DNA from 2 places in the Amycolatopsis sp. NPDC114503 genome. Region 1 is predicted to be linked to the other one. Evidence: riboswitches for the same ligand, from Rfam matches in the RefSeq annotation. Region 1 holds a riboswitch; the other holds the start of a gene.
The links. A riboswitch is a leader RNA that binds a small molecule or an ion and turns the genes downstream of it on or off. The one in region 1 is predicted to bind thiamine pyrophosphate.

Region 1 (14,906 bases):
ACGCAGCTCGCCGAAGTGCACGAGCGTGGCCAGCGCCGAGATCGACCCGTGGCCGGGCCCGGGCGCGCCGGCCTGGCGCAGCGAGCGGGAAAGCCGTCCCACCGCTAGATACAACCGGCCCGTTACGTCCTGGACCGAGGAAAGAGTCACGATCGGCTCCTTCTGACGCTGGTGCCCGCCGCTGGGTGCGCCGGAAAGGGTGCCGTCAACCATACGGCGTACCCGTGCACAATCCGCGTCAAGCGCGGGCGAAATCACCATTACCAGGCTATTTGTGCAGCTTGGCCGCCCATTTAGAGCACCGACCCGTCGAGCGGAAGCTCCGCGGGCGGCGGCAGGAGCGCGGCCGTCTCCGCCCGGAACGACTGCAGCAGATAGCCCGCGAGCCGCCGCGACGCCGCCGGTGCCGCGGCTCCCGCGCCCGACCGCAGCCCGCCGTTCGCCAGCAAGATCAACGACAGGTCGGAAACCGCGAAGTCGGCCCGCAGCGCACCGGCTTCTTGCGCCCGGCGGATCAACTCGGTGAACCCGCGCAACGCCTGGTCCCGCAGCTTCGCGAAACCAGCCTGATCGGGCAGCGCGGTCACGATCGCGGCGGAGAAACCTTGGTTGCTCGCCTGCATCGCGCAGACTTCCTCGATCACCCGGCAAAACCCACGCCACGGATCGGGGTCGGCGAGCGCTTCGTCGAGCATCCCCGCGCATTCGGCCATCGGCTCGGCGAAGGCTTCGGCGACCAGATCGGCCTTCGTCGGGAAATGGCGGTACACCGTGGCCACGCCGAGGCCCGCGCGGCGCGCGAGTTCGCTCATCGACACGTCCAGGCCCTCGGTCTCGAAGGTGTGCTTCGCGACCTCGAGAATCTGCGCGCGATTGTGGGCGGCGTCGGTGCGCAACCGAGTCGGTTTTTCCGGCACTCTCTCACTTTACGCGAATCGGAAGACCCTTTCCACTTTCCGTGCTAGAAGTGGAACATGCCTTCCACTTCGATGCGCGCCATCGCCTACGACCGCTACGGACCGCCCGAAGTCCTGCGCGAGACCACGGTTCCGACTCCGGTGCCCGGCCCCGGCGAAGTCCTCGTCCGGGTACGCGCGCTGTCGGTCAACGGCGGCGAACTCGCCATGCGGTCCGGGAAGCTGCTTCCGTTCAGCGGCAAGCGTTTTCCCAAGCGGATCGGCATCGACCTGGTCGGCGAGGTGGCGGAACCCGGAACGAGCCGCTTCGCAGTCGGCGACCTCGTCTGGGGCGGCGGGCGGCGGATGGGCACGGCCGCCGAGTACTACGTGATGGCCGCCGACCGGCTGGACCACGTACCCGCTGGGCTCGATCCCGAGCAAGCCGCGTCGCTGGCGGTGGGCACCACCGCGATTACCGCGCTGCGCGACAAAGCCCATCTCAAGCCCGGCGAACGCCTGCTGATCCGCGGCGCGACCGGCGGAGTCGGGTTTGTGGCGACGCAGCTCGGCAAAGCCATGGGCGCACACGTGACCGGACTGACGAGCGCCAAGAACCTAGAGCTGGCAAGGGAACTCGGGGCGGATGTCGCGCTCGACTACCGCGATCCTGGCGAGCTGGGGAAGTTTGACGTCATTCTCGACACCGTCGGCCGCGACCTCGAGACCTTCCGACGGCTGTTGACCCCGAGCGGACGGATGGTCGCGATCGCGTTCGACCTCGACCGTCCGGTCCGCTCGCTCGGTTACGTGGCGGCGAACGCGCTGCGCCCGAAGCGATGGGTGCGGGCCTTCAGCGGGAACCCGAAGGCGGATCTGCTCGCCGACCTGAGCCGGTGGGTCGATGCCGGACTGGTGCGGCCGTTGGTGGACCGGGTGTTTCCGCTGGCGGATATCGCGGAGGCGCATCGGGCGCTTGAGGGTGGCGGGGTGCGCGGCAAGGTGGTCGTGAGTGTTGATGCCGGTTAGAACCGACATCAACACTCACGAGAGTCCTAGCGAGGAGGACTCGACGCCTGCGCCCAAAACCGCTGCGGCACCCGTCCCGCGCCACGCGCCAGATACCCGGCCTCCACCGCGCTCCGCATCGCCAGCGCCATCCGTTCCGGGTCCGCCGCACGGGTCACCGCCGTCGACAGAAGCACCGCCGAGCAGCCGAGTTCCATTGCCAACGTGGCGTCCGAGGCAGTCCCGATCCCCGCGTCCAGCACGATCGGCACCGACGCGCGCGAGACGATCAGCTCGATGTTGTGCGGGTTCCGGATACCCAGCCCGGTGCCGATCGGGGCGCCGAGCGGCATCACCGCCGCGCAGCCCGCTTCCTCCAGGCGGAGGGCGAGCACCGGGTCGTCATTCGTGTAGGCGAACACCGTGAATCCGTCCGCCACCAGGCGTTCGGCTGCTTCGAGGGTCTCCAGCGGATCGGGCAGCAGCGTCCGGTCGTCGGCGTGCACCTCGAGTTTGATCAGGTTCGTTTCCAGCGCCTCGCGGGCCAATTGGGCGGTGAGCACGGCTTCGGCCGCCGTCCGGCAGCCCGCGGTGTTGGGCAGCAGCTCGATGTCCAAGCGCCGCAACAACTCCAGCACTCCGGAGCCGCCCTCGGCGTCGGCTCGGCGCATGGCCACGGTGGTCAGCTGGGTGCCCGACGCGACCAGCGCGCGTTCCAGCACTTCGAGATTCGCCGCGCCACCGGTGCCGATGATCAATCGCGACGACAGCTTGTGTTCGCCGATGATCAGGTCGTCCATGCTCAACCTCCTTGAACCGCGGTCAGCACTTCGAGGTTCGCGCCCTTCGGCACGACCGCTTCTTCCCATTCGCCACGCCGCACGACCTCGCCGTTGACCGCGACGGCCACGCCGCGGCGTTCCGCTCCCAGCGCGTCCAGGACCGCGGAAACCGTGCTGTCGTCGGGAAATTCCCGCCACTCGCCGTTGACCTTGATCTCCATCAGACTCGCTCCTTCTCGACCAGACGGGCGGGCATCGCCGCGGCGACCTCCGGCGGCGGGGTTTCCCCGGCCAGCCACGCGACCACGGCGTCCGCGGTCGCGGGGGCCATCAGCAAACCGTTGCGGTGATGTCCTGTCGCGGCGTACACGCCTTCGCTCACTTCGCCGATGTACGGCAAAGCGTCACGGCTCGCGGCACGCAGCCCGGCGGCGACTTCCACCAGCTCGTACTCCGTGATGCCGGGAAGAATCCGCTCCGCGTTCTCCAGCAGCTCGCGCACGCCGCGCGCGGTGACGGCCTGATCGAAACCCGCTTCGTACTGCGTCGCGCCAAGGACCAGTTCGCCGTCTTCTCGCGGTACCAGATAGATCGGCCGTCCTTCGACCATCGCGCGCACTGTGTACGGCGGAGGCGGCAGACAGCCCCGACGCGGACGCAGTCGCAGAATCTCCCCCTTTAGCGGACGTACAGCGTGCTCCAGCAACGGATGCAGCTGCCCGGTCCACGCACCGGCCGCGAGGATCACGGGGCCAGACACTTCGGAGAGGCTCTCGAGCCGCTCGCGACGGAACTCGACCCCACGCTTCGTAGCCGCTTCGCTCAGCGCTGTAAGCAGTTTCCGGTTGTCCACGGCTAAATCGCCCGGTACGTGCAGCCCGCTGCGTACCGCGCCGAGGCCCGGCGCGAGCCGCTTCGCCTCGCGCCCGGTCAGCGTCTCGACGTCGCGGCCGAGCGAACGCAGGTACCCGGCGAGGATGTCGAGGTGCCCGGCGTCTGCGCTGTCGAACCCGACGACGATCGTGCCGTGCTCGGCCAGCCCGGGATCGGTCCCTTCGGCGGCGAGTTCCCCCGCGAAGCCGGGCCAACGTCGCAGCGACGCCTCCCCCAGGCTGAGCACGGCTTCCTCGCCCGGCCAAGCCTCGGTGACCGGGGCGAGCATCCCGCCGGCCAGCCAGGACGCGCCGCCGCGCACGGGATCCGGGTCGACGACCGTGACGCGCCATCCACGGGCGGCCGCGCGCCAAGCCGCGGACAGCCCGATGACGCCGCCGCCGACGACAGTGACGGTTGTGGTGCTGGTGTTCACAGTGGAATCACGCTCCCTGCGCCGGCATGACCCGGATCAGGTTCCACGGTCGGAGCGGCAGCTCCCTCTCAGCCCGTGCCTCGGGCTCCCGTGCGGACTCCCACACCGTAGCGCGCGGGTAACGTCACCGCCATGCCTGCCTTGACCGGAGACCAAATTCGCACCCGTCTCGCCGACGCCCGGCTGTACTTGTGCACCGACGCGCGCGCCTCGCGCGGAGACCTCGCCGAGTTCGCTGACGCCGCGTTGGCCGGTGGCGTCGACATCGTGCAGCTGCGAGACAAGACCGGGGGCGCGCCGCTGGAGGCCAAGCAGGAGATCGCGGCGCTGGAGGTGCTGGCGGAGGCCTGTGCGCGACATGGGGCGCTGCTGTCGGTGAACGACCGGGCGGATGTGGCGCTGGCCGTCGGCGCGGATGTGTTGCACCTGGGGCAGGACGACATCCCGGTCGCCCTCGCCCGGCGAGTCCTGGGCAACGACGTGGTGATCGGCCGGTCCACCCATTCGGAGGGGCAGGCCGCGGCGGCCGCGGCCGAGGACGGGGTGGACTACTTCTGCACCGGCCCATGCTGGCCTACGCCGACCAAGCCTGGCCGGTCCGCGCCTGGGCTGGGACTGGTTCGGGCTGCCGCGGCTTTCGGGACTGAGCGGCCGTGGTTCGCGATCGGCGGGATCGACGAGGCCCGGCTGCCGGAGGTGCTGGACGCGGGGGCGTCTCGCGTGGTGGTTGTCCGGGCGATTACCGAGGCCGAGGACCCCAAGGCCGCCGCGGAGGGGCTGAAGGCCCGGCTTTCGTAGCCGAGCCGTACAGCCGCGAGCCCGGGCTACTCGCCCGCGTTCGACGGAACCGCAGGAGCAGTCGGAGTCTGACTGCTGCTGGGCGCCTGCGAACTCGTGCTCGGCTTCGAGGACGTGGACGGCGGACGGCTCTGCTGCGTCTGCTGCGAAGGCGGCGGAGCACTGGGCGTCGTCGTCGGAGTCGACGTCGGGTTGTTCTGCTTCGACTCGCCGGGCGGGGGCGTCTGCGGTGCGGTACTCGGCGTGTTGTCCGGATGATCGTCCCGCTGCTGGCTGGTGTCCGGCTGCCGAGGGATCAGGCCGGTGGACACGCTTCCCTTGGTCGTCCAGTCCAGACCAAGCAAGACAACCAGCGCGACGACGAATGCCACCACGCTCGAAGCGATGATCAACGGCCACCGCATCTTGCGGAGTTTTTCGCCAAGGCTGTCGGATTTCTCGGGTTCGGTCGGCTTCAGTTCGGACAACCGGACCGTGGGCATGTTCGCCAGGTCGACGGAGAGGTACGCCGTGGGAGCCTCGCCGGGAGCGGTCGGCTTGTCGGCCGGCACGCGCACCGGAGCGACGCCGCCGCGAGTGCGTCGTCCAGCCGTCTCCATCGCCTTCCGCGCGGCATCACGAGTCCGCTGCAGAGAACGCAGGTACAACTCGCCGCCGACGGTGCTGACCACACTGGCCACTCCGGCGCCGATGACTGTTCCCGCGACCCCCAGCGTCGAACCCAGCAACGCGGCGGTGACCGCCGCCAGCGCCGCGGCGAGCACCGGGGTCATCCGGAGTTTCTTCTTGTCCTCCGCGGTTTCCTTCTGCTCCTCGCTCATGATTCCGATCTGATCGTTCCCGGCCGTTGTCCCTGTTTCTTCAACGGTTAAGTCGTCTGAGGTGCTCCCTTCGTTGCCCCGGCGTGAGGGACGCCACGTTGACTGTCCACAATGGATAGACTAAAGCTCACACTTTCCTGACATACTCGTCTCATGCACCTCGTGACGATCTCCGACATCGAAGCCGCGGCCGAGCGGGTGAAGGGCACCGCGGTGCACACTCCGCTGCTGCGCCAGCTCTGGGTTCCCGGCGAATTCTGGGTGAAACCCGAGAGCCTGCAACCGATCGGCGCGTTCAAGATCCGCGGCGCGTACAACACGATCGCCGCACTCACCGACACCGAACGGAAACGCGGGGTGGTCGCGTATTCAAGCGGCAACCATGCGCAAGCGGTCGCCTACGCCGCGCGCGAATTCGGGATTCCCGCGGTGATCGTGGTGCCGGACGTCACTCCGCGGCTGAAGGTCGAAGCCACCCTTCGCTGGGGCGCGGAAGTCCGCGAGGTGCCGATCGCGGAACGGGAATCGGCGGCGCTCGCGCTCGCCGAGGAACGCGGCCTCACGCTGATCCCGCCGTTCGACCACCCGGACATCATCGCCGGACAGGGCACCGTCGGCCTGGAAATCGCCGAGGACCTGCCGGACGTCGAGACCGTGCTGGTCCCGATCAGCGGCGGCGGCTTCGCCTCCGGAGTCGGCACCGCGATCAAGGCGAAGTGCCCGAACGCGAAGGTTTACGGCGTCGAGCCGGAACTGGCCGCCGACACCGCGGCCAGCCTCGCCGCGGGCGAGATCGTGGACTGGCCCATCGCCGAACGCGCCCGCACCATCGCCGACGGCCTGCGCGCGCAACCGTCTGAGCTGACGTTCGCGCACCTGCGGCACGTCCTGGACGGCGTGATCACCGTGACCGAGGACGAAATCCGCGACACCGTCCGCGCTCTGGCCCGGCAAGGCCGCCTGGTAGCCGAGCCCAGCGGCGCCACCGCCCCAGCCGCTTACCTGCACCACGCCGACGAACTCCCCGGCGGACGCACCGTCGCGATCGTCTCCGGCGGCAACATCGACCCGACGATGCTGGCCGAGCTGCTCGCCTGACGAAGCCGCCCCGCTCCCGACGGCGCAGGATTGCCCCCGCCCCACGAACGCGGTTCGCGAGGCGAACGTCTGTGAGGGCCACCTTGAGGGAATCTGATTCCCTCAAGGTGGCCCTCACAGACCTGGCCAGTCACCAGTTGACGGTCTGCCCCTGGCGGTCCAGGTAGTGCAGCCCACCCTTGCCCGCCCAAGCTTCGATCGTGTCGGCGACCCCGGGAATGCTCTCGTCGACGGTCAGCCGGGCACCCGGCCCGCCCAGGTCCGTCTTCACCCAGCCGGGCGCCATGAGCAGCAGGGTGCGCGGGTCGTCGGCGTGCCGGGCGGCAAAGCTGCGCATGAGCTGGTTCAGCGCGGACTTGCTCGCCCGGTAGACCTCGAAGCCGCCCTTCGTGTTGTCGGCGACGCTGCCCTGGCCCGACGACATCACGCCGATAGTGCCCGTCGCGGGGACCAGGTCCCGCAGGGTCTCGACGACGCGCATCGGGCTCAGCGCGTTGGTCACCATGACCCGGGCGAAGTCCTCGGTGGACACGTCGGCGAAGGTGGCCGAGGGGTCGGTCGTGTAGTTGGTTCCGGCGTTGACGAACAGCAGGTCGAACGCCGATCCGGCGAGCCGCTCGCGCAGCGCCGCGACCTGTTCGGGCACCGCGATGTCGACGGTCTCCACCGTGAGCCCGGCCAGCTCGTGCAGCGCGGAGGGCGTCCGCTCGGTCGCGGTGACCCGCCAGCCACGGCCGAGGAACTCGGCGGCCAGCGCGTAGCCCAGCCCACGCGACGCCCCGATGATCAGCGCGCTCTTGCCTTCGGTCATGACTGCTCCTTAGCTATCATTTGATAGCTAAGTTACGCCGCGAAGGAAATACCTGTCAAACGATAGCTATGCTGAGCGGGTGAAAGACGAACAGCTCTTCGAGCTAGCCGACCTGATCCTCGCGGTGGCCCGGCACATCAATGCCGCCAAGGAAGCCGACGCCGAGTCCGGGACGCCGCTGGAAGGCGCGGTGATGCGGTTCGTCGACCGGCATCCGGGAACCACGGTCAACGCCGCGGCCGAGGCCACCCAGATGATCTCCAGCAACGTCAGCAGAGCTGTCCGGGGCCTGGAAAACAAGGGCCTGCTCCGCCGGGAGACCGACCCCGACGACGCCCGGCGAGTCCGCCTCTACCCCACCGAAAAGGCGGCGGAAAACCTGCGGCGGCTGCGCGACACCTGGTCCGCGCTGCTCGACGGGACTTCCCCGACAGAAGCCAGCACGTTGATCACGGCGTTGCAGAGCATCGAGACCCGGCTAGTCGCCCGATCCCGCGGCTGATCCGCGCAACCGGGCCAGCACCGCATCCAGGCCCTGCCGCACCATCTCCGGCATCCCTTCGGCCCGAAGACGAGTCAGCAACTGCTCGTTGATCCCGCCCGGAGTCATATGCCGGGAAGTCAGGTCCTCCAGCGAACCGCCACCCGCCAGGGACTTTCCGACCTGCGCGAACACGTGCGTCACATACGCCGAAGCCATCTCAGCCTCGACCCCCTGCGCGCCCATCCACCCGGCGATAGTCGCCAGATAGTCCAGGTGCGCGGCGAACGTCGACGTCGCCGCGCTGAACGCTTCCAAACCCGGTTCGTCGCGAGGCACCACCACCCCGCCCACGCGCTCGAACAGCTCCCGCGCGACGCCGTCCTCCGGATACATCGCCGTCAGGCTCTGCCGCTGCGCCGCCTGCGGCAGCGGAATCGACCGCACCACCCGCGAAGCCGGCGCGACCAGCTCCCGCACCCGCTCCACCCGCACCCCGGCCACCGCACTGAGCACCACGTGCTCCGGCCGGAACGTCAGCTCAGCCACCACTTCCCGCAGCACCGGCGGCCGCACCGCCAGCACCACCGTGTCCGCCTGATCAAGCACTTCCTGATTGCTCGCGCACACCCGCACGTCCGGGTACCGAGCAGCCAGCGCCGCGCTGATTTCCCGCGAACGCGGCGACAAGACGACCGGCAAGCTCCCGTCGAGCCCGGTCACGATGGCAGCGGTCAGCTCGCCGGCACCGACAAACCCCAGCACAATTCCCCCACCGAAAGATCAGCGACGCCCGCCTGGATGGACGTGCGTGGGCGGCCCTTCCACCCCGCAGTGCAGACAATCCCCGGGATGCGGCGAATCGTCCGGCTCGGCGGTGCCGAGCACCCCGTTGTGAATTCCTAACGCGATAAGGCCGCCGGCGATCGCGAGCACCGCGCAGATGACCAGCGCCGTCTGCCATCCGGCGGTCAGCGCGACCGGATCCCGATAGGCGGATCCAGTCAAACCGGCCGCGGCAGGCAAAATCGCCACCGCCAGAAGTCCACCCGATCGGGCGATGGCATTGTTCACCCCGGACGCGACCCCGGCGTACCGGTCCGGCGCGGCGGCCAGCACCGTCGCGGTCACCGGAGCGACCACAGTGGCCAGCCCCAGCCCGAACACCGCCACCGCGGGCAGCACCGACCCGAGGTACGACGACCCCGGCCCGACCCGTGTCAGCAGCAGCATCCCGACGCCGACCACGATCGGCCCGACCACCAGCTGCAGCCGCGGCCCGATCCGCTGCGCGAGCGCGCCCGACCGGCCGGAAAGCAGCAGCATGATCACCGTGATCGGCAATCCGGCCAGCCCGGCGAGCGTCGGCGAATAACCCAGCGACACCTGAAGCTGCAGAACCAGCAACATCATCACGCCGCCGAGCGCCGCGTAAACCACGAACGTCAGCGCGTTCGACAGCGTGAACGTCCGGTCGCGGAACAACGACGGCGGCACCAGCGGTTCGGCAGCACGGTGCTGGAGCCAAAGAAACAAACCCAACCCAACAACCCCGACCACCAACGCGACCAGCACGACCGGATCGCCGATCCCGCGCACCGGTGCCTCGACCAGCGCCCCGGTGACCCCGGCCAGCCCGAGCGCCCCGACCGCCGCGGCGACGTAGTCCGGATGCCCAGTCGCCGCGGTGTCTCGCGACTCCGGCACGAACCGCCGCGCCATCAGCACGACGACCACCGCGAGCGGCAGGTTGATCAGGAACGCCAGCCGCCACGACCATGCCTGCACCAGCAGTCCGCCGAGCAGCGGCCCGACCGCCGCGGCGATCCCGCCGAGCCCGGACCACGAGCCGATCGCGCGGGCCCGGTCCTCGTGCGAGAACGACGACTGCAGGATCGCCAGCGAACCCGGCGTCAGCAACGCCCCGCCGATTCCCTGCAGCACGCGGAACAGCACGAGCAGCTCGGTCGACGTCGCCGCCGCGCACAGCCCGGACGCGAGCCCGAACCACACGACGCCGACCAGGTACACGCGCCGCCTGCCGTAGCGGTCGCCGAGCGAGCCGGCGACCAGGATCAGCGCGGCCAGCGCCAGCAGGTAGCCGTCGAGAATCCACTGCAGACCGGCGACCGACGCGCCCAGCTCCTCGCCGATCCGGGGCAGCGCGACGTTCACGATCGTGCCGTCGAGCATCGCCATCCCCGAACCGAGGATGGTCGTCCAGAGCACGCCGCGAGCCGCGGGCGTGCCCCAGCGGATGCCGGTGTCTCCCGCGACGCTCACGCGGTCAGGGAAGCAGCGTGGTGACGAACTTGTACCGGTCGCCGCGATAGACCGCGCGGGCGAACTCGACCGGCTTGCCGTCGGTGGCGAACGAATGCCGGGTCAGCATCATCACCGGCATGCCGACGTCCGCGCCGAGGATCTCCGCTTCCTGCGGCCCGGCCAGCGACGTCTCGATGGTCTCCTCCGCGCGTTCCAGCTCGACGCCGTAATGCTCGCGCAGCACCGCGTACAGCGAACCGCCCGCGGTGATGTGCTTGCGCAGCCCGCGGAACCGGCCGAGCGGCAGGTGCGTGGTCTCGAGCGCCATCGGCTGGCCGTCGGCGAGCCGGAGCCGGCGCAGCCGGAGGATCTTCGCGCCGTTGCGCAGCTGCAGCAGCTTCGTCATCTCGCCCTCGACCGGCAGCTCTTCGAGCTCCAGCAGCTGGGACGACGGCTTCAGGCCCTGCTTGCGCATGTCCTCGGTATAAGAGGACAGCTGCAGCCGCTGCGCGAGCTTCGGCTCGGCGGCGAACGTGCCCTTGCCCTGGACGCGGTGCAGTCTGCCCTCGGCGGTGAGATCCGCCAGCGCCTGGCGCACGGTGGTGCGCGAAACGGTGAATTCTCCCGCCAGCGCCCGCTCGGTCGGGATCGGCGATCCCGGCGGCAGTGCGTCGAGCAGGTCCAGCAGATGCTGCTTCAGCGCCCAGTACTTGGGTTCGCGCTGCCCTCGCGCAGCAGTCCCCGCCTCGCTCGCGGGGGGTGTCTCCAGCATGCCCGGCTCCCTCAGTCTTCCCACATTAAACGCGCCACTGCCCCGTGAGGAAACGTACCCTTCTCCCGACCCGCTCCGCCCGGCTAGCATTGGTCTAGACCTGACCGGACGCCGCTCAGCACACCGGGACCCCCGTCCCGGCGGAGAGGAAAGTGATGACCCAACTACGTCCCGGCGAGCACATGGCCGCGGAAATCTCGGAGCAGCCCAGCGTTCTCGCCGGGCTGGTCGAGCGGCGGTCCGGCATCGCGGAAGTTGCGGAAAAGATTTCACAGAACCCGCCGCGGTTCGCTCTGCTCGCCGCTCGCGGTTCGAGCGACCACGGCGCGCTCTATGCGAAATACCTGATCGAGGTACTCCTGGGCCTGCCGGCCGGGCTCGTGTCGCCGTCCACCGCGACGCTTTACGGCGCTCGCCCGGACCTGCGCGACGTGCTCTTCATCACGGTCAGCCAGAGCGGCGGTTCGCCCGACTTGATCGAGGTCACCGAGGCCGCCCGCCGCCAGGGCGCGCTGACGGTGTCGGTCACCAACACTCCGGACTCGCCGCTGCGCGCGGCTTCGGAGCTGGGTGTCGACATCGGCGCCGGCCTCGAAAAGGCAGTGGCGGCGACCAAGACGTACTCCGCGACGCTCATGGCGCTGTATCTCTTCATCGACGCCATCCGCGGCGGCAAGGGAGAGGACGCCGAGAAGATCGGCGAACTGGCCCAGCAGACGCTCGACGGTTCCGTCGAAGGCGTACAGCGCGCGGTGGACCGGTATCGCTTTGTCGACCGCGTTCTCACCACCGGCCGCGGTTACTCCTACGCCAGCGCGCTCGAAGCGTCGCTGAAGCTGGCCGAGACGAGCTACCTCGCGGCCCGCGCGTACAGCGGCGCGGACCTGCTGCACGGCCCGGTCGCGGCGGTCGACGGCGAGACCGCCGTGCTCGCCGCCACCAGCCTCGGCCGCGGCGGCGAGGCCATGCGCGAGGTGCTCGAAGCTGTCAGCGAGCGCGGCGCGGACGTGCTCGCGGTCGGCTCGGCGGCCCAGGACGTGCCCGCCGCGCTGCGCATCCCGGTCGCCCCGACCGTCGAGGAATTGGCTCCAGTGCTGGAAATCCTGCCGATCCAGCGGATCGCGCTCGGGCTGTCGCTCGCTCGCGGCGGCAACCCGGACAACCCGCGCGGTCTGCTGAAGGTGACCAAGACCCGGTGAGCCTCGTAGTAGGCGTGGACGCCGGCGGCACCTCGACGCGAGCGATCGCGATCGACGCCGCCGGCGTCGTGCACGGCACCGGAGCCGCGGGCGGCGCGAACCCCAACTCGCATCCGCCCGCGGAAGCGGCGGCCCGGATCGCCGGAGCCATCGAGTCCGCTTTGGACGGACGGACCGACGTGCTCGGCGCCGTGGTCGGCATGGCAGGCGAAAGCAAGCTGTCCGATCCGGCGGTCGCCGCGGAGTTCGCCGCGGCGTGGGAGCGGATCGGACTCGGCGGCCTCGTCCGCGTCACGGGCGACGCCGAGGTGGCCTACGCCTCCGCGACGGCCGAGCCGGACGGCACCGTGCTCGTCGCGGGCACCGGCTCGATCGCCGGGCGCATCCGCGGCCGCCGGATGGTCGCCACCGCGGGCGGGCACGGCTGGCTGCTCGGCGACGAAGGCTCCGGATTCTGGCTCGGCCGCGAAGCCGTGCGCACCACGCTCGCCGCGCTCGAAGGCGACGGCCCGCTCGGCGGATTGGCCGAGGCGGTCCTCGCCGAAGCGTTCGGACCGTCCGCAGTGGACTTGTCGGACCGCTCCGCGGTCATGTGGGAGCTGGTGACCCATTCCAATGCGGAACCCCCGGTCCGGCTCGCCCGGTACGCGCCGCTGGTGAGTGCCGCGGCCGCAGCCGGAGAGCCCGTCGCGGAGGAAATCGTCGCGCGGGGCGCCGGGCATCTCGTGCGCGTGGCTCGCGCCACGCGCGAGGCGGGAGAAAAAACTCCGGTCGTGCTCGTGGGCAGCGTGCTGGCCGAAAACAGTCCGGTCGGGACTCGGGTGCGGACCGAATTCGCCGGGCTCAACGTTCTGACCAGCTCCGATGGCGTGCTCGGCGCGGCGTGGCTCGCGGCGGTGGGCGCGTGGGGCGAGGACACCCCACGACCATCCCGACGGGTGAATGCCACCAAAACTTGAGCGGAAGAGTCGAAACCGTCGACTCAACCCCTCCGGTCCGGGTACCGTAGGAACCGGCCCCCGGACCCTCCCCCCTCGCCGGGGGCCGCCTTAACTTCCGGGTCCGTTTTCGGACTCGCCCGCACCCGGGTCTTTCGCCAGGCGAAGGCCCGGGTGTTCTGCTGGGAGGGTTCGGTAGAGGGCCCAGCCGCTCACCGCCACGGTCGCGGCCACCAGCGGCCAGGACAGCACCGTGCGCGCCACTCCGAGCGCCACCACCTGCCCGGTCCACCACAGCAGGCCGTAAACGACCACGCGCAGCAAGTACTGCAGCACCCACACGCCGCTCGCCCACGAGTACGCGCGCAGCAGGGCCGGATCGCGCCGCCAGCGGGTCTTCTGCCCGAGGAGCAATCCCACGATCACGCCGAGCAACGGCCAGCGCACCGCGATGCTCGCCGCGAACAGCAGCGCGCTCGCCGCGTTCGAGAACAGCTGCAGCAGGAAGAAGTCCTCGGCCCGGCCGGTGTGCATCGCGATCAGCGCGGCGATCACCACCGCGGCGAGGCTCACCACCACCGCGCGCGCCTTGTCTCCGCGGATCAGCCGGTACGCGCCCAGCAGCACGGCGACGCCGATCGCGGCCCCGGCTCCCCAGGCGATCGACTGGCCGGACGCGAGCCAGCCGACGACGAACGCGGCGGGCGGGATGCTGGCGTCGATCGCGCCGCGCCTCCCGCCGAGGATCTGCGTGAGCGACTCCCGCGCCGGCCCCTTCGCAGTCTCGTCTGTCACAGCTTCCAGCCTGCCGCAACTCCCGGCGGACCCCCAGGTCGGGAGACCTACCCCACACGGCGTCCGGTACGAGCCCGATCGTGAGGTTCGTCCCGGTGAAAAAGCCGTAATAGGGAGGCGCAAGACCCCGACAAGGTAAGAGACTGTGACATCGTCGCGAACCAGTCGTGTCCGGCGGGAAGGATATGGGGATATCCGACTGTTAGTTGGGGTGTACAACTATAGCCGGGACTTCACGGGGAACAGGCGCGCACCAGCGGGAAAGGGGAACCCAGCGTGTACGGGATCAACAGCTACGTAGCCATCGGGGACAGCTTCACCGAGGGGCTCAACGACCATCGGGGCGACGGGACGTTCCGGGGCTGGGCCGACCGGCTCGCCGAGATGCTGGCGGGCGACGAGCCCGGCTTCCAGTACGCGAACCTGTCGCTGCGCGGCAAGATGCTCGACGAGATCATGGACGAGCAGGTCCCGATCGCCCTCGAGCTGAAGCCCGACCTGGTCACGCTGTGCGCGGGCGGCAACGACGTGATCGTGCCGGGCGCGGACGTCGACGCCATCGCGGCGCGCTTCGAGGCGGGGGTGGCGAAGCTGCGCGCGGCCGGGATCCCGGTGGTGATCTTCAACGGGCCGGACACCAAGCACCTGTCGGTGATGAGCGTGCTGCGCGGCAAGGTCGCGATCTACAACACGCATCTGTGGGCGATCGCGGCCCGGCACGACGCGAAGATGGTCGACATGTGGCACATGGAGCCGCTGCACGACCCGCGCGCCTGGAGCGACGACCGGCTGCACTTCACGCCGGACGCGCACCGCCGGATCGCGCTGCTCACCGCCGAGGTGCTCGGCGTCCCGGTCGACGAGGACTGGCGCGAGCCGTACCCGCCGAGCAGCGAGCCCGCCACCTGGATGACGTCGCGGCGGTCGGACCTC
Region 2 (14,906 bases), on a different contig from region 1:
TCGACGAGCGCGACAAGGCGCTCGCGAACGAAGCCATGCAGGCCACCAAGTTCGTCGGGGACGGCTGGGACACCGTCGTCACCGGCAAGGTGCCCGCGGACCTGCTGAAGCCGAAGCAGGCCCAGGGCGAGGACAAGCAGGGCGCCGACCCGCAGAAGCTGCTGAGCCGGTTCGCCAAGCGGGTCAACGGCCCGTGGGGCAGCGGCTACCTCTTCACCACGAAGGTGGGCGGCGCGGTACTGACCGACGACGGCCGGTTCGCCGCCGGCGCGGTCCCGGAGCAGGTGCTCTACGAAGCGCTGGGCGCCAAGTGACCAGCACCGCGGTCGAAACCGGGGCGGGCATCTCGGACGAGGTGCCCGCCCCGGCGGTCCCGCTGGCCGCGCGCACCCGAGGGTTGCGCAAGGTCTACCGCAGCACGGTCGCGGTGGACCACGTGGACTTGGACGTGCCCGACGGCGCCGTGCTCGGCATGCTCGGGCCCAACGGCTCGGGCAAGACGACCACGATCCGGATGCTGCTCGGGCTCGTCCGCCCGACCGAGGGCGAGGTCGAACTGCTCGGCCGGAAGATGCCGGAGGAGTCCGCGCACGCGTTGCCGGACGTCGGCGCGCTGGTCGAGGGCCCGGGTTTCCACCCGTTCCTCTCCGGCCGCGACAACCTGCTGCGGTTCGCCGCCGCCGAACCCCGGCTGGCGTCGTCCGCGATCCCCGGCGCGGTCGACGCCGCGCTCGACCGGGTCGGGCTGTCGGTCGCCGCGCGCCGCCGGTACAAGGGCTATTCGCTCGGCATGAAGCAGCGGCTCGGCTTGGCGAGCGCGTTGCTGGTGCCGCGCCGGATGGTCGTGCTCGACGAACCCACCAACGGTCTGGATCCGGCGGGTACCAGGGAGATTCGCCGGATCGTCGCCGACCTGCACGCGGACGGCGTGACCGTCGTGGTTTCGTCGCATCTGCTCGCCGAGGTCGAAGCGACCTGCACGCACGTGGCGGTGCTGCAGTCCGGCAACGTGGTCGCACAGGGAGAGTTGGCGGACCTGCTGGAATCGGGGAACGCCGCGCTGCTGGTGCGCACCCCGGACGCCGAGCAGGCAGTGGAAACGTTGCGGGAGCACCGGATCGGGGCCCGGCTGACCCCGGACGGCATCCGCGCCGACCTCACCGCGACGCCCGCGCCCCGGGTGCTGCAGGTGCTCGTGCAAGCGGGGGTCGCGGTGCACGAGGCGACCCGGGCACGGACCGGGCTGGAAGACCTGTTCGCGCGGCTGACCGAAGGGGAATCGGCGGCGCGCGACGAATCCGAGGGGGAAGCATGACTACCGCCGACGTACTTTTTCCCGCGGAGGCGAAATGACTACCGCTGCTGTCGCGGTTCCGGTGAGCCGGACCGGACACGACACAGTGCCGTTGACCCGGCTGATCGCCGCGGAGCTGCGCTGGATCTTCCGCAGGCCGCGCACGCTCGCCGTGCTGGGGCTGCTGGCCTTGGTGCCGATCGTCGTCGGGATCGGGCTCACGCTGGTGGGTCAGAACGCCGGGAACGAAGCGCCGGGCGACGGTGGCGGCGCGCTGCTGGCGTCGGCGGTGAACAACGCGTTCGTGCTGCCGATCGCCGCGATGGTCATGACCCTCACGCTGCTGCTGCCCCTCGCCTCCGCGATGGCGGGCGCGGACGCGATCGCCGGCGAAGCCGCGCACGGCACGCTGCGCGGCTGGCTCATCGCGCCGGTGAGCCGGGGACGGCTCCTGACGGTCAAGGCGTTCGGCGTGGCGACGGTGTCCGTGGTCGCGGTGCTCGCGATGTGCGTGACCGGCGTGGCCACCGGTTTGGTCATCAACGGCACGGATTCGCTGTTCACGCTGTCGGGCACCACGCTGTCGCTCGGCGAGGCGCTGCTGCGGATCCTGCTCGTCGGCGGCTGGATCGTGCTGCAGCTGTGGGCGATCGGCGCGGTCGCGCTGGCGGTGTCGAGCTGGACGGAACACCCGATGCTCGTGGTCGCCTCGGTGCTGGCCGGGAACATCGTGTTCACCATCCTCGGCTTCCTGACCTCGCTGAAGTGGCTGCACCCGTTCCTGCTCACGGAGGGCTGGACGCTGGCCCCGGCCGCCGTTCTGCAGGATCCGATGGTGCTGACGAGGCTCGGCGAGGGCGCGGTCCGCGCGGCCTGCTACATCGTGGTGGGGCTTTCGCTCGCCTACGGACGGCTCGCCACCCGAGACGGCTGACCTGGGGGTTCAGCCCACCACGGCGATCCCGTCCGGATCCGGCTGGAGCCGGACGGGGTCGCCGGCCCGGAAGTCCGCCCCGGCCGGAGCGATCGCGTCCACAGTGGACTCACCGCAGCGGACGACCAGCCGCAGATGCTCCCGCCGGTGCACCGCTGCGGTCACCTCGCCGGGTACGCCTTCGTTCGACACCTTCAAGCCGTGCGGGCGCAGCCCGAGCCGGACCGGACCGTCGTCCACTCCCGAGAGTTCGACGGCGCCCAGCTCGGTCCGCACCACGCCGTCGGCCGCTGTGCCGTTCAGGAACGTAGTAACACCAAGGAATCGCGCCACGTCTTCGTCCACCGGCTTGTTCCACACCGACCGGACCGCGCCCTCCTGCCGGATTTCCCCGGCGTCGAGCACCGCCACGCGATCGGCGAGCGTGAACGCTTCCTCCTGATCGTGCGTCACCAGCAGCGCGGTGATCTTGCTGCGCCGCAACAGATCCGCCAGGTCGATCGCCAGCTGTTCGCGGAGTCCAGCGTCCAATCCGGACAGTGGCTCGTCGAGCAGCAGCAAGCGCGGTTCCGGAGCCAGCGCGCGAGCCAACGCGACCCGCTGCGCTTGCCCGCCGGACAGTTCGGTCACCCGTCGCCGTTCGTAGCCTTCCAGGCCGACCAGCTTCAGCAACTCCTCGACGCGCGCCGCGTGCCGTTCGCGAGGCACGCCGTGCATCCGCAGGCCGAACGCGATGTTCGCGGCGACATCGCGGTGCGGGAACAGCTGTCCGTCTTGGAACACCAGACCGAATTCGCGCTTGTGCACCGGCACCGCGGCGAGGTCAGTACCGTCCCAGGACACCGAGCCGGACGAAACTGGCTCCAGCCCGGTGATCGCGCGCAGCAACGTCGACTTGCCCGAGCCGGACGGGCCCAGCAACGCGAGCACCTCGCCGTCGGCGATGTCCAGCTTCGCGTCGCGGACCGCGGCGAACGATCCATAGTGGACAGTCAGGTCCCGTACCGTGAGCGCCATCAGAACTCCCCGACTGTGCTGCGTCCGCGGACCGAGCCGAACCGGTCGATCAGCGCCACCGCCACCACAGTCACCACCATGAGCAGGGCGCACGCGGCGTACGCCATCTGGTTGTTCAGCTCCCCCGGCCTGCTGATCAGCGTCGCGACGGCCACCGGCAGCGTCGGCGCGTCCGGCCGGGCGAGGAAGCTGGTCGCGCCGAACTCGCCGAGCGCGACGACGTACCCGAAGCCCGCCGCGGCCACCACCGACCGCGCGACCAGCGGAAAGTCGATCTCCCGCCACACCCGCGCCGGGCTCGCGCCGAGCGTCGCGGCGGCCTGGCGCAGCCGGACGTCGACCGCGCGCAGCACCGGCAGGATCATCCGCACCACCAGCGGCATGATCACCAAAGCTTGAGCGAAGGGAACGAGCAGCGGCGACGTGCGAAGGTCGCCGGGCAACGCGTCGAGCGTCACGAGATAGCCGAAGCCGACGGTCACCGCAGACACGCCCAACGGCAGCATCAACGCGACATCCATGGTTTCGCCCATTCCGCGCGCGAGCCCTCCCGGCGAACGGCGGAGCGCCACCAGCACCACACTCGCGACCAGCCCGACGGCCATCGCCAGCAGCGTCGCATCGGTGGCCGCGGCGAGGGAATTCTGCGCCGCGATCCAGCCGGACACCTGCAGCGCGTCGTTCTGCCCCACGGTGTTCAGCGCGCGGTATCCGGCGAGGCTCCATCCGTCCGAAGTGGACACCGACTCGAGGAGCAGCGAGACGATCGGCGTCAGCAACAGCCCGAGCACCACGACCGCGGCACCGACCGTCCACCACTCCCCGCCGCGCGGCCGACGCGCCGTGACCTGCGCGGACCGCAGCTTCACCGCGTTCTCCCGCTTCCGGCGCGCCACGGCCCCCAGCACGAGCGTGGCGACGACGGCCGCGAACTGGATCAACGACAACGCAGCCGCACCGGAGAGGTCGAGCAAGTCGACCGTCCGGAGGTAAATCTCGGTCTCGAGTGTCCGGTAACTACCGCCGCCGAGGATCAGCACCACGCCGAAACTGGTGGCGCAGAACAGAAACACCACCGCGGCCGCAGACGCGACAGCCGGGCCGAGCGCAGGCAACGTCACCGACCGGAACGCCCGCCACGGCGAGGCACCGAGCGCCCGCGCCGCCTCGGTCGCTCGCGGATCGAGATGCGCCCACAGCCCGGCGACCGTACGCGCGACGACCGCGACGTTGAAGAATGCGTTGGCCAGCACGAGCGGCAGCACGCCACCGTCCGGCCAGATCGCCCGGAAAGCCAGCCCGACGACGACCGTCGGCAGCACGAACGGAACCAGCACGATCGTGCGAGCCAGCCCGACCCCCGGCAGCCGGACGCGCGCGAGCAGATACGCCACTGGCAGCCCGGCGAGCACCGCGACCACCGTCGACGCGGCCGCGCTGGCCAGCGTGAACCCGGCGAGCCGCCACGTCTGCGGATCGCCGAGCACGGTGTCGACCCCGCCCGCGGAAAACCCCCGGCCGACGATCGCGACGACCGGCCAGGCGAAGAACACCACCAGGAACGCGACCGGCAGAAGGCCGAGCAGCGTGAGCCCGATGGTGCGCGCGGGGATCACGCGCCCATGAGCGAGCGCCATTCCCCGATCCACTTCTCCCGGCCTGCCTGCACCTTGTCCGCGGGCATGGTGGCCGGCGTCTGCGGCTGCGGCGCCGCGGTGGCCCAGCCCGCGGGCAGTTCGACGCCCTGGCGCGCGGGGTAGACGTACATGTTGGCCGCGACCGTCGTCTGGAACTGCTGCGACAACAGGAAGTCGACGACCTTCTGGGCCTGCGGGATCTGCTTGCCGTTGGTGAGCACGCCCGCGTACTCGACCTGACGGAAGCAGGTGTCGAGCAGCGCCTTGGTGCGCGGCTTGCCGTCCTCGCCGAGCTCTGCGGCCGGGGACGAGGCGTAGGACACGACGATCGGCCGCGGACCCTTGCCCGAGGAGCCGGAGAAGCCCTTGGTGTAGGCCTCCTCCCAGCCGCTGACGGTCTTGAGGCCGTTGTCCTTCAGCTTCTGCCAGTAGCCCTGCCAGCCGTTCTCGCCGTACTTCGCGACGGTGCCGAGCAGGAAGGCAAGCCCCGGCGACGCGGTGGCCGGGCTTTCCGCGACGGTCAGGTCCTTGTACTTGGGGTCGGCGAGGTCGTCGTAGGTCTTCGGCTCCGGAAGGCCCTTGCTCGCGAAGTAAGCCGGGTCGATGTTCACGCAGACGTCGCCGAGGTCGACCGCCGCCAGCCGGTGCTGCGGGTCGACGGAGTAGCGCTGCGGGCCGCGGTCGGCCTCCGGGCTGGTGTAGGGCTGGAAGACGCCCTCGCTGAGCGCGCGCGAGGCGAAGGTGTTGTCGACGCCGTACGCGACGTCGCCGATCGGGCTGCCCTTGGTGAGCACGAGCTTGTTCGTGAGCGCGCCGGCGTCGCCGGACTTGAGGATCTTGAGCTTGATCCCGGACTGGCGCTGGAAGGCGTCGAGCACGTCCTGCGGGGCGGCGAACGAATCGTGCGTGACCAGCGTGACGGTCGGCGTCTGCTGGTCAGAGCTCGCGGACGACCCGCCGGAGTCGCCGCTGGAGAGCGAGCAGGCGCTGGCGAGCAGCGAGACTCCTGCGAGTCCTGCCACCGTGCGGACGGTCCGCGACATCATTCTTCCCCTCCTGCACTGCGCCGGATGAGGGAGAGCGATACGGCCTCCCTACGCCGGCATGATCCGGATCCAGGTGCGAACGGTCGCGGGTGGAAGGCCCGCCTCTCAGCCCGGCGTACCGGACTCCCGTGGCAATGCCGCAGCGTAGCCGACACCATGGAGTGATGACGCAGCTATTGAACGACTCGGCAGTGGACCAGGCCCTCGGCACCGTCCCGGAATGGCGTCGCGAGGACGACAGCATCGTGCGGACGGTCGAACTCCCGTCCTTCCCGGCGGCGATCGAGGTGGTGGACCGGGTGGCCGAACTGGCGGAGGAAGCCGACCACCACCCCGACATCGACATCCGCTGGCGCACCCTGACCTTCCGCCTCAGCACCCACTACCTGGGCGGGCTGACCGAACGCGATTTCGCAATGGCCAAGCAGATCGACGAGGTACTGGCGGCCCGCTGACCAGGTGTGATGTCGGCAACCCTGGCAACATGAGCGGCCCCTTCGCGCGTCTTCCGGACAGACGCGAAGGAAGGAGGCCTCATGGTTCAGGCACTCGTGGTGGGAATGGGTTCGTTCGGCCTGATGGTGGCCGCCGCGGGCGGGGTGCTGTGGCACACCGCGCGCAATCGACGTGACCTTGATCACAAGCGGTAACAGTGAGCTAGATCAAGGCGCTATCCCAGCGGTAATCATCGGCACTCGCCCCGCTAGGACCCGCCATGAACAGCACGTCCGCCCAGCTCACCGCCGCACAGCGCACCTGGGTCGCAGTGTTCTCGACCGCCGTCGTCCTCTTGTCGATGGTGGTGCTCGGCCTGCTCGGCTGAGCGCCGGCGTTTCACGGCAGCGGGAACATCCGGATGAAGAAGAACATGGCGATCCCGATGAGCCCGAGCGCGATCGACGCGCAGCCGAGCACCCGCATCCCGGTCGGCCCCTCGGGGACTGATTCGGCAGGGTTTTCCGGGTTGACCGCCACCTGAAGCGTCACCCCTTCCTGCGGCGTCCGGTAGCCGACAGTGTCGGACGTGCCGCCGTAGACCCGTCCGTCCGGCCCGCGGTACTCGTACCGCGGGTAGTAGAGCGACGGGCTGTCGCTGTCGGAACCGCCCCTTCGCCGGTCGTACCCGGTCACCACGGCCTGGGTCCGCGGCCACACCGCCAGCGCCGTCTTGCGCCGCCGGGCTTTCCTCGTCTGCACCACGACGCTGACCACAAGGGCGAGCATGAACGCGCCCCAGATGGCGTAGAGAACAATCCGCACTGGGGCATCTTCGCCGGGCGAGCGGCTCGAGAGGGACGTTTCGCCGAAATTGCCCCGCGTGGGTCAGGTCACCGTGTCCCAGTTCGGGACCGCCTGCGCGGCCGCTCCGCACACCAGCGAACCGGTCACGAGCGCCCCGTCCCGAACACGAACGGCACCGACACGCTCCCGTTCCGTTAACCGATCCGGAACCGCTCTCGGTATTCGTTGGGCGTAATACTTAGTGTCCGCCGAAAAGAGCGGTTCAACGTCGAAACGGTGCCGAACCCGCAAGCGCCGGCAATCCGAGACAACGTTTCATCAGTCGTCTCCAGCCGATGCCTCGCCGCCTCGACCCGCGCGTGCTCGACGTAAGCGGCGGGCGTCATCCCCAACTCCGCTTTGAAGACCCGCGTGATCTGCCGATCCGTCACGTGGGCATGCGCGGCGAGATCGGCGACCGTCAACGGATCCGCCAGGTGAGCCGCGATGTGCTGCCGCAACTCGTCCACGCGCCGAGTCGCGGACGCGGGTTCCAGCGAGACGCTGAACTGACTCTGCCCGCCCGGCCGCCGCAGGAACATCACGAGCTGACGGGCCACCCGCGAGGCCAACTCCGGTCCGAAATCATCAGCCACCAACGCCAGCGCGAGGTCAAGACAAGCGCTCAACCCCGCCCCGGTCCATACGCCGCCGTCGCGAATAAAGATCGGATCCGCGTCGACCATCACTTCCGGATGCTCCGCGGCAAGCTGCCTGGCCGTCGACCAATGCGTGGTAGCGCGTTTGCCGTCGAGCAGCCCCGCCGCCGCGAGGATGTGCGCGCCGACGCAGACGGAAGCCACCCGGCGCGTGTGCCCAGCGAGCCGCCGCACCTCCTCGACCACCGCCGGATCACACCGGGCGACGATCTCCCCGTTCTCCCCGGCCGTCACCGCTCCCGGCACGATCAGAGTGTCGATCGCCTTCCCCGCCAGCTCCGCGAAGGTCACGTCCGGCAGCACCCGCACGCCGGCCGAGGTGGTCACCGGCTCGAGCGTCCCGGCCGCGAGCACCACCCGGTAATCCGTCGGACGGTCCATTTCCCGCTGCAGCAAGGAAAACACCTCCGCGGGCCCGGTCACGTCGAGCAGGTCGATCCGATCGAACAGGACGACGACCAGCAGCCTCTTCATCGCATCCCCTCATGTCGGTTTCTGCGTCTTGCATGTCATTGCCGACATCCGCTGCCGAGTCTAGCGTCGATCGTGCGGAACAGAAACGAGAGGAAACCCCCACCATGGCAAGGAAAACGCTGCGGGAGCTGAACGGTCTCGACCAGACCCCGGCGACGCTGGCCGACGCGACGCTGATCATGGTCGACTACCAGAACACCTACACCCGCGGCGTGATGGAACTGGAAGGCTGGCAACCAGCCCTGACCGCAGCGCGGGCCCTGCTCGCCAAGGCCCGCACCGCCGGAGCGACGGTGATCCACGTAGTCAACGACGGCGGCGAAGGCACGCCGTACGACATCCGAGCCGAGATCGGCGGCATCCACCCAGACGTCGCGCCCATCGAGGGCGAGCCGATCGTCGTGAAGGGTGCGCCGAACTCCTTCGTGAACACGGACCTGGGCTCGCGGGTCGACGCGGCCGGGCATAAGAGCGTGGTGATCGCCGGATTCATGACCAACATGTGCGTCACGTTCACCGCTGAGGGCGCGTTCCTGCGCGGCAACCACCCGACCGTGGTCGCCGATGCCTGCGCTACCCGGCCGCTGCTGGCTCCGGCCGGGGAGGTTAGTGCTGAGCAGCTGCATAACAGCGCGCTGGCGACTATCGGGGACCTTTACGGGGTGGTTGTGCCTAGTGTCGCCGACCTGAACTGAATTTCGACCCTGAGCCTCGGCCTCCTGCCGAGGCTCAGAAGTCGATGAACCCCGCGACGACCTCGCGCACGACTCCGTCGGCTCCCGGGGTGCCGTAGAAATAGACCGACCCGTAGCCCCAAAGGTACTCGTCGATGACGTCCTCAAGCTCGCCGTCAACCGGCCAGCCTTCTTCGTTGACCTGAAAGAGAAACTGATGCCCGTCGGCGCGGACGGCGTCGGCGTAACCGGTTTCGTTTTGGATCAGCACCAGTTCGTCCGCGATCCGGACGAGCGCGATCGAGTCCTCCGCGTCCGGCATCTCGACGAGCGCCGCCGAGCGAAGTCCCGGCCATCCCATCGCAGTGCACTCGCCGCGCGGCGACGGTGCGTGGACGAGGGCGCGCATCGCCATGTCCGAGTATTCGAGGTCGCTGTCGCCGATGTCGAATCCGTTGCGCAGCAGCACTGACACCTCGCTGTCAGGTGCCCACGGAGCCGCGGGGAAAGTCAGCAGATAGCGATGTGTCTCGAGAAGCGGATGCGCCTCGAGCGCAACCGGCGGCGCACCGCCAAGGCGTCTCCCGTCTTCGCGATCCGGCAAGGACGGGGTGAAGAGCACGGGCATAGGCGGATCTTACGGTTCGCAGGTCCCAAGAGGCCAGCGTGCCGCTCGCGACCCAACGCCGATTCCCGGCCAGGACCCAAGACGCATTATTTGGCAATAGGACAATTTCAGCATGGATTCAATTGGGTCCATTTCCGAATGAAGCCTGCGGTAAGCTCACGCCCCGTGAAATCCGACGACTCCGCAAACGTTCCGCAACAGCTGGCCGAGCAACGGGCATTGTGGCGAAAACAAGCAGCCTCTTTGCCCCCGTTGCGCGGCGGCAAGAACATCTGGGTGCCGCTCGTTCTCGAACTCGTGGATCAGATCGGGGCGGGCAAGGCAGTCGACCTGACCGCCTGCCCAAAGCTTCCTGCGGCAATCTTCGCTACCGCACCGCGCCAAGGCGGTGCCGCACCGCTCACCGAACCCCTCACTTGGCTCGAGTACAGCAAATTCGTCAAGAGCACCGGGCTTGCCTGCCTGGAGGACGAGCAACTGAAGCTGTCTCCCCTTGGCCAGACCGTTCGCTCGAACCCCGCTCCCGAACAGCTCGCCTCAGTCCTGACGAATCGTTTCCGCTTGTTCGCCGAAGCTTTGTCAGCGATTGCCGAAAAGGATTCGACCGTCGAGGAAGTCGACGACCTCCTTCGGGAACGGTATGCCACGACCTGGAAAAGCCTCGGAGGCGTGCGCAGCCGGATGGACTGGCTTGAAGTTCTCGGCCTCATCGAGGGCAGCGGGAATCGCCGATGGAGGATCACCGCGGCCGGCGAGAAACTGCTCGGACGGACCGTGGTAGTCACCCCGCAGGCCATCTCCATGCGCCTCGCTCGCGCCAATACCGTCACCGAGGCGCCCAGCGAAATCAAGAACCTCCTCAACCAGCTCGCCACTTCCGAACGCCCGCAGAGTTCCCGCAGCACCTACAACATCTGGGTGCCGAGCCCCGCTTCGAAACCCAACAAGGTCGTCAACCTCAGGACTATCGTCAACGCGGCGATCGATCCGATCGGACGGGAGGAACTTCTGTGCTTTATCGCGGAGTCATTCGGCCTCCGCCGCACCAGTGTCGATTCCATGATGCCTTTCCTTCGCGCCTCGGGCCTGCTGCACGAGATCGGCCTCGGCATCTATCAGGCGACCGTCCCCGCTCGCGCCTGGGTCTCCACCGAGGACGACGTGAACTTCATCCGAATTCTGCACGCGAACATGCGGTTCGTGGGCGAAATGATCCACACCGTCAAGCCGGATGTCACTCGCCCGGAGATGTACCGCGAAGCAGCCAGGTACGGGCTCAACATTGAGAAATCCCGGTGGATCGCTTCATTTCTCGAAGACACCGACCTCATCGAGGAGCCGCGTCACGGCAGCCTTCGCGCCACCGAAGCAGGTCTCGCCCTTCTCGCCGAACTGCCGCTCGACGAAACACCTGCCCCCGTCGAGCAGCCAACAGTTTTGTCCGTTGAATCGCAGGAGAAGCGCCGGGAAGACTGTCGTTCGCTCAAAGAAGAGCTCATGACGTTCTCGCGATCTCCGCAAGCACTCGACTTGGCTTTGGGGAAGGCCTTCGAAAACGCGGTGCGCGATACGTTCAGAGCCCTGGGGTTCGTCGCGGACACGGTCAGCGGAGGGGGCGACACGGACGTCATCGTCCGCTGGCACGACGAGACAGACACCGAGGTCATCGCGATCGTCGAAGCCAAATCCCGTTCGAATGGCCACACCACGCATACCGACTTCAGCGATGTTGCCCTGGAAACGCACCGGAGCAAGCACAACGCGCGCTTCGCGGCTTTGATCGGGCCGGCATTCCGCGGGGACACGATCAAGAACATGGCCGTGAAGCGGGGATGGGCCCTGGTGGACGCGGAACGGCTGGGAGACATCGTCGAGGCAGCCACCGAGCTCGGCCTCGGCCCGCAAGAGACCGCGACCTTGTTCAAGGTTCCCCACGGTCTCGATGAGCTTGACCGTGTCATCGAACAGCGACGCCGAGAATTGTCCGTGCTCTCGTTCGTGGTCGCACAGCTCTCCGAGGAAGCCGCGGAGACCGGCGACGCGATCACCGCTCGGGACATCTCCCGGGACGGGAGAAAGACAGCCCTCATGCCAGCGGTCGAAGAAGTACAAGCCGCGTTCTCCTCGCTGTCGCGAATCGAGGTGGGAGCACTTCGCATGGTTCAGCAGCAGGAAGACCCGAAATTCTCGACCTATACGCTCGGCGATGTGAGGTCAGCCCCGATGCGGCTTCGAGCATTGGCGAACGCCATCGAGACCTCGCTGCCGTCTGCCCGGCACGGCTAACCCTCGTTCAGTCCGGTTTAGGCCCGCCACCTGGACCCCGAAAGCGCAACGCCGCCCCCGGTCCGATGACCAGGGGCGGCGTCGAGCAACAGCACGGTTCTAGACGTTGAAGCGGAACTCCACCACGTCGCCGTCCGCCATCACGTAGTCCTTGCCCTCCATGCGGACCTTGCCCGCCGAGCGCGCGGCCGCCATCGAGCCCGCCTCGACGAGGTCCGCGAACGACACGATCTCCGCCTTGATGAAGCCGCGTTCGAAGTCCGTGTGGATGACGCCGGCGGCCTGCGGGGCGGTCGCGCCCTGCGGGATCGTCCAGGCACGGGATTCCTTCGGGCCGGCCGTGAGATACGTCTGCAGGCCGAGCGTGTGGAAACCCGCGCGAGCCAGCGCGTTCAAGCCCGGCTCCAGCTGGCCGACGGACTCCAGCAGCTCGCGCACGGACTCCTCGTCGTCCAGCTCCAGCAGCTCGGCCTCGACCTTCGCGTCGAGGAACACCGCGTCCGCCGGGGCGACGAGCTTCGCCAGCTCCTCACGGCGCGCGTCGTCGGTGAGCACGGCCTCGTCGGCGTTGAAGACGTACAGGAACGGCTTCGTGGTGAGCAGGCTCAGCTCGCGCAGCGCCTCGCCGTCGATGTCCTTCTGCGCCTGGAACAGCGTGCGCCCGGCGTCGAGGATTTTCTTGGCCTTCTGGGCGTTTTCGAGCGCCGGCCGCGCTTCCTTCTTGGTGCGCGCCTCTTTCTCCAGCCGGGGCAGCGCCTTCTCGAGCGTCTGCAGGTCGGCGAGGATCAGCTCGGTGTTGATCGTCTCGATGTCGGACATCGGGTCGATCCGGCCGTCGACATGCACCACGTCCGGGTCGTCGAACACGCGGATGACCTGGCAGATCGCGTTGGCCTCGCGGATGTTGGCGAGGAACTTGTTGCCGAGCCCCGCGCCCTCGGACGCGCCCTTCACGATGCCCGCGATGTCCACAAAGGACACCACGGCGGGCACGGTCTTCTCCGACGAGAAGATCTCGGCCAGCTGGTCCAGCCGCGGGTCCGGCAGCGGCACGACGCCGACGTTGGGCTCGATCGTCGCGAACGGGTAGTTCGCGGCGAGCACGTCGTTGCGCGTCAGCGCGTTGAACAGGGTGGACTTGCCGACGTTGGGCAGGCCGACGATACCGAGGGTGAGACTCACGGCCGGTAAGTCTACGTGCTGGCGACAGACCCCCGCCGACCCGGTGAGCACGGCGGCAACGTCGTGTCGGTTTTCCGCCAGTCAGGGCTCTCACCTGCTGGCATCATCGACGGCATGGCTACCTCGACCATCCCGATCTGGCGCGACACCGAGCGCTGCTACCGCGCGGTGACCGCCCGCGACCAGCGGTTCGATGGCCAGTTCATCATGGCTGTGCGCACCACCGGCATCTACTGCCGCCCGTCCTGCCCGGCGCTCACGCCGAAGGCACAGAACGTCCGTTTCTACCCCACGTCGGCGGCCGCGCAGGCTGGCGGTTTCCGCGCGTGCCGCCGCTGTCTGCCGGACGCCGTCCCGGGTTCGCCGGACTGGAACGTGCGCGCCGACCTGGCCGCCCGCGCGATGCGGCTGATCTCGGACGGCCTGGTCGAGCGCGAGGGCGTGCCCGGCTTGGCCCGTCAGCTCGGCTACTCGGAACGCCAGCTCGGCCGCGTGTTGACGGCTGAGCTTGGCGCAGGCCCCATCCGCCTCGCCCGAGCACACCGCGCCCACTCGGCACGGTTGCTGATCGAGATGTCGCAACTGCCGCTGACCGACGTCGCGTTCGCGGCCGGGTTCTCCAGCATCCGGCAGTTCAACGAAACGATCCGCGAGGTGTTCGCGACGACTCCGTCGCAGCTGCGTGCAGCTTCGCTTCGCCGCGGGAACCGCAACGAACCAAGCGGCGCGACGCGGCTCAGCCTTCGCCTGCCGTTCCGCGCCCCGTTCGATGCGGTGGGCGTACTGAACTACCACGCCTCACGGGCGTTGCCGGGCATCGAAGCCGTCACCGAGGACGGCTACGGCCGCACCTTGCGCCTGCCGCACGGCCCAGCGTCGGTGTGGGTCAGCCCGCGCGCCGGGTACGTGCAGTGCGACCTGGCGCTCTCCGACCTGCGCGACCTGAGCAGCGCCGTCAGCCGAGTACGACGGCTGCTGGACCTGGACGCCGACCCGGAAGCCGTCACTCGCGTGCTGTCCGCCGACGACGCCCTGGCCCGGCTGGTCGCCGCCACCCCGGGCATCCGCGTGCCAGGCGCCGTCGACGGTCCAGAGGTCCTGCTCCGCGCCCTGCTGGGCGAAGACGTGGCCGACGTTGTCCGGCTCGGCGAACCAGTCCCGCCCGCCGACCCGCCGATGGACACCCTGACGACCCTCTTCCCGACCCCGTCCGCCATCGCCGAGGCCGACGTGAAACCGCTGGTCAAGCAGGTCGCCGCCGCGATTGTCGCCGGTGAATTGGACCCGCACGTCGGCCGCGACGCCGACGAACTGCGCACCGAAATGCTCACGGCCGGCGTCGATCCGGCCACCGCCGACTACGTCGTGATGCGCCTGCTGGGCGCTCCCGACGTCCTGCTGGCCGCCGACCCAGCCGTCCGCCGCAATGCGGCCGAGCTGGGCATCGACCTGGCGACGTCCGCGCGCGCCTGGCAGCCGTGGAGTTCGTACGCCAGCCGGTATCTCAGTTCCCGAACCGTTTGAGGAGACTCTTCCCGTGCACACCGCCTTCTGGTCCACTTTGGACACCAAGATCGGCCCGTTCACCGCAGTAGTGACAGGCGACGGAGCCGTCCTGGCCTCCGGCTGGACGCGTGACGTCGCCGAACTGACGCCGCTCATCTCGCCGTCCCTGGCCCCGACGACCCTCACCGAACGCCGCGACCTGGGCCCGGTGACGGCCGCGATCCGCCGCTACCACGGCGGCGACCTCGACGCCGTCGCCGACATCGAGGTACGGCAACGGTCTGGTCC

Region 2: another riboswitch for thiamine pyrophosphate. It lies ahead of ACZ7OI_RS23785 (thiamine ABC transporter substrate-binding protein); the one in region 1 lies ahead of thiO (glycine oxidase ThiO).

What each region holds. Positions count from the first base shown of each region.
Region 1 is NZ_JBVKDT010000001.1:1,339,818-1,354,723, reverse strand. It holds gene ACZ7OI_RS06655 (MarR family winged helix-turn-helix transcriptional regulator) at 1-150, opposite strand, end outside; gene ACZ7OI_RS06650 (TetR/AcrR family transcriptional regulator) at 294-917, opposite strand; gene ACZ7OI_RS06645 (NAD(P)-dependent alcohol dehydrogenase) at 975-1,925, shown strand; gene thiG (thiazole synthase) at 1,952-2,704, opposite strand; gene thiS (sulfur carrier protein ThiS) at 2,707-2,907, opposite strand; gene thiO (glycine oxidase ThiO) at 2,907-3,995, opposite strand; TPP riboswitch at 3,992-4,097, opposite strand; gene thiE (thiamine phosphate synthase) at 4,128-4,793, shown strand; gene ACZ7OI_RS06620 (hypothetical protein) at 4,820-5,614, opposite strand; gene ACZ7OI_RS06615 (threonine ammonia-lyase) at 5,768-6,712, shown strand; gene ACZ7OI_RS06610 (SDR family NAD(P)-dependent oxidoreductase) at 6,843-7,523, opposite strand; gene ACZ7OI_RS06605 (MarR family winged helix-turn-helix transcriptional regulator) at 7,603-8,025, shown strand; gene ACZ7OI_RS06600 (NAD(P)-binding domain-containing protein) at 8,002-8,769, opposite strand; gene ACZ7OI_RS06595 (MFS transporter) at 8,788-10,287, opposite strand; gene ACZ7OI_RS06590 (GntR family transcriptional regulator) at 10,292-11,041, opposite strand; gene ACZ7OI_RS06585 (SIS domain-containing protein) at 11,197-12,240, shown strand; gene ACZ7OI_RS06580 (N-acetylglucosamine kinase) at 12,237-13,199, shown strand; gene ACZ7OI_RS06575 (DUF3159 domain-containing protein) at 13,290-13,973, opposite strand; gene ACZ7OI_RS06570 (SGNH/GDSL hydrolase family protein) at 14,250-14,906, shown strand, end outside.
Region 2 is NZ_JBVKDT010000005.1:426,208-441,113, forward strand. It holds gene ACZ7OI_RS23760 (LolA family protein) at 1-314, shown strand, start outside; gene ACZ7OI_RS23765 (ABC transporter ATP-binding protein) at 311-1,315, shown strand; gene ACZ7OI_RS23770 (ABC transporter permease) at 1,350-2,228, shown strand; gene ACZ7OI_RS23775 (ABC transporter ATP-binding protein) at 2,238-3,245, opposite strand; gene ACZ7OI_RS23780 (ABC transporter permease) at 3,245-4,882, opposite strand; gene ACZ7OI_RS23785 (thiamine ABC transporter substrate-binding protein) at 4,858-5,925, opposite strand; TPP riboswitch at 5,957-6,068, opposite strand; gene ACZ7OI_RS23790 (4a-hydroxytetrahydrobiopterin dehydratase) at 6,093-6,383, shown strand; gene ACZ7OI_RS23795 (DUF3592 domain-containing protein) at 6,763-7,188, opposite strand; gene ACZ7OI_RS23800 (GlxA family transcriptional regulator) at 7,365-8,342, opposite strand; gene ACZ7OI_RS23805 (isochorismatase family protein) at 8,447-9,037, shown strand; gene ACZ7OI_RS23810 (hypothetical protein) at 9,072-9,644, opposite strand; gene ACZ7OI_RS23815 (hypothetical protein) at 9,810-11,930, shown strand; gene ychF (redox-regulated ATPase YchF) at 12,030-13,112, opposite strand; gene ACZ7OI_RS23825 (DNA-3-methyladenine glycosylase 2 family protein) at 13,227-14,636, shown strand; gene ACZ7OI_RS23830 (methylated-DNA--[protein]-cysteine S-methyltransferase) at 14,650-14,906, shown strand, end outside.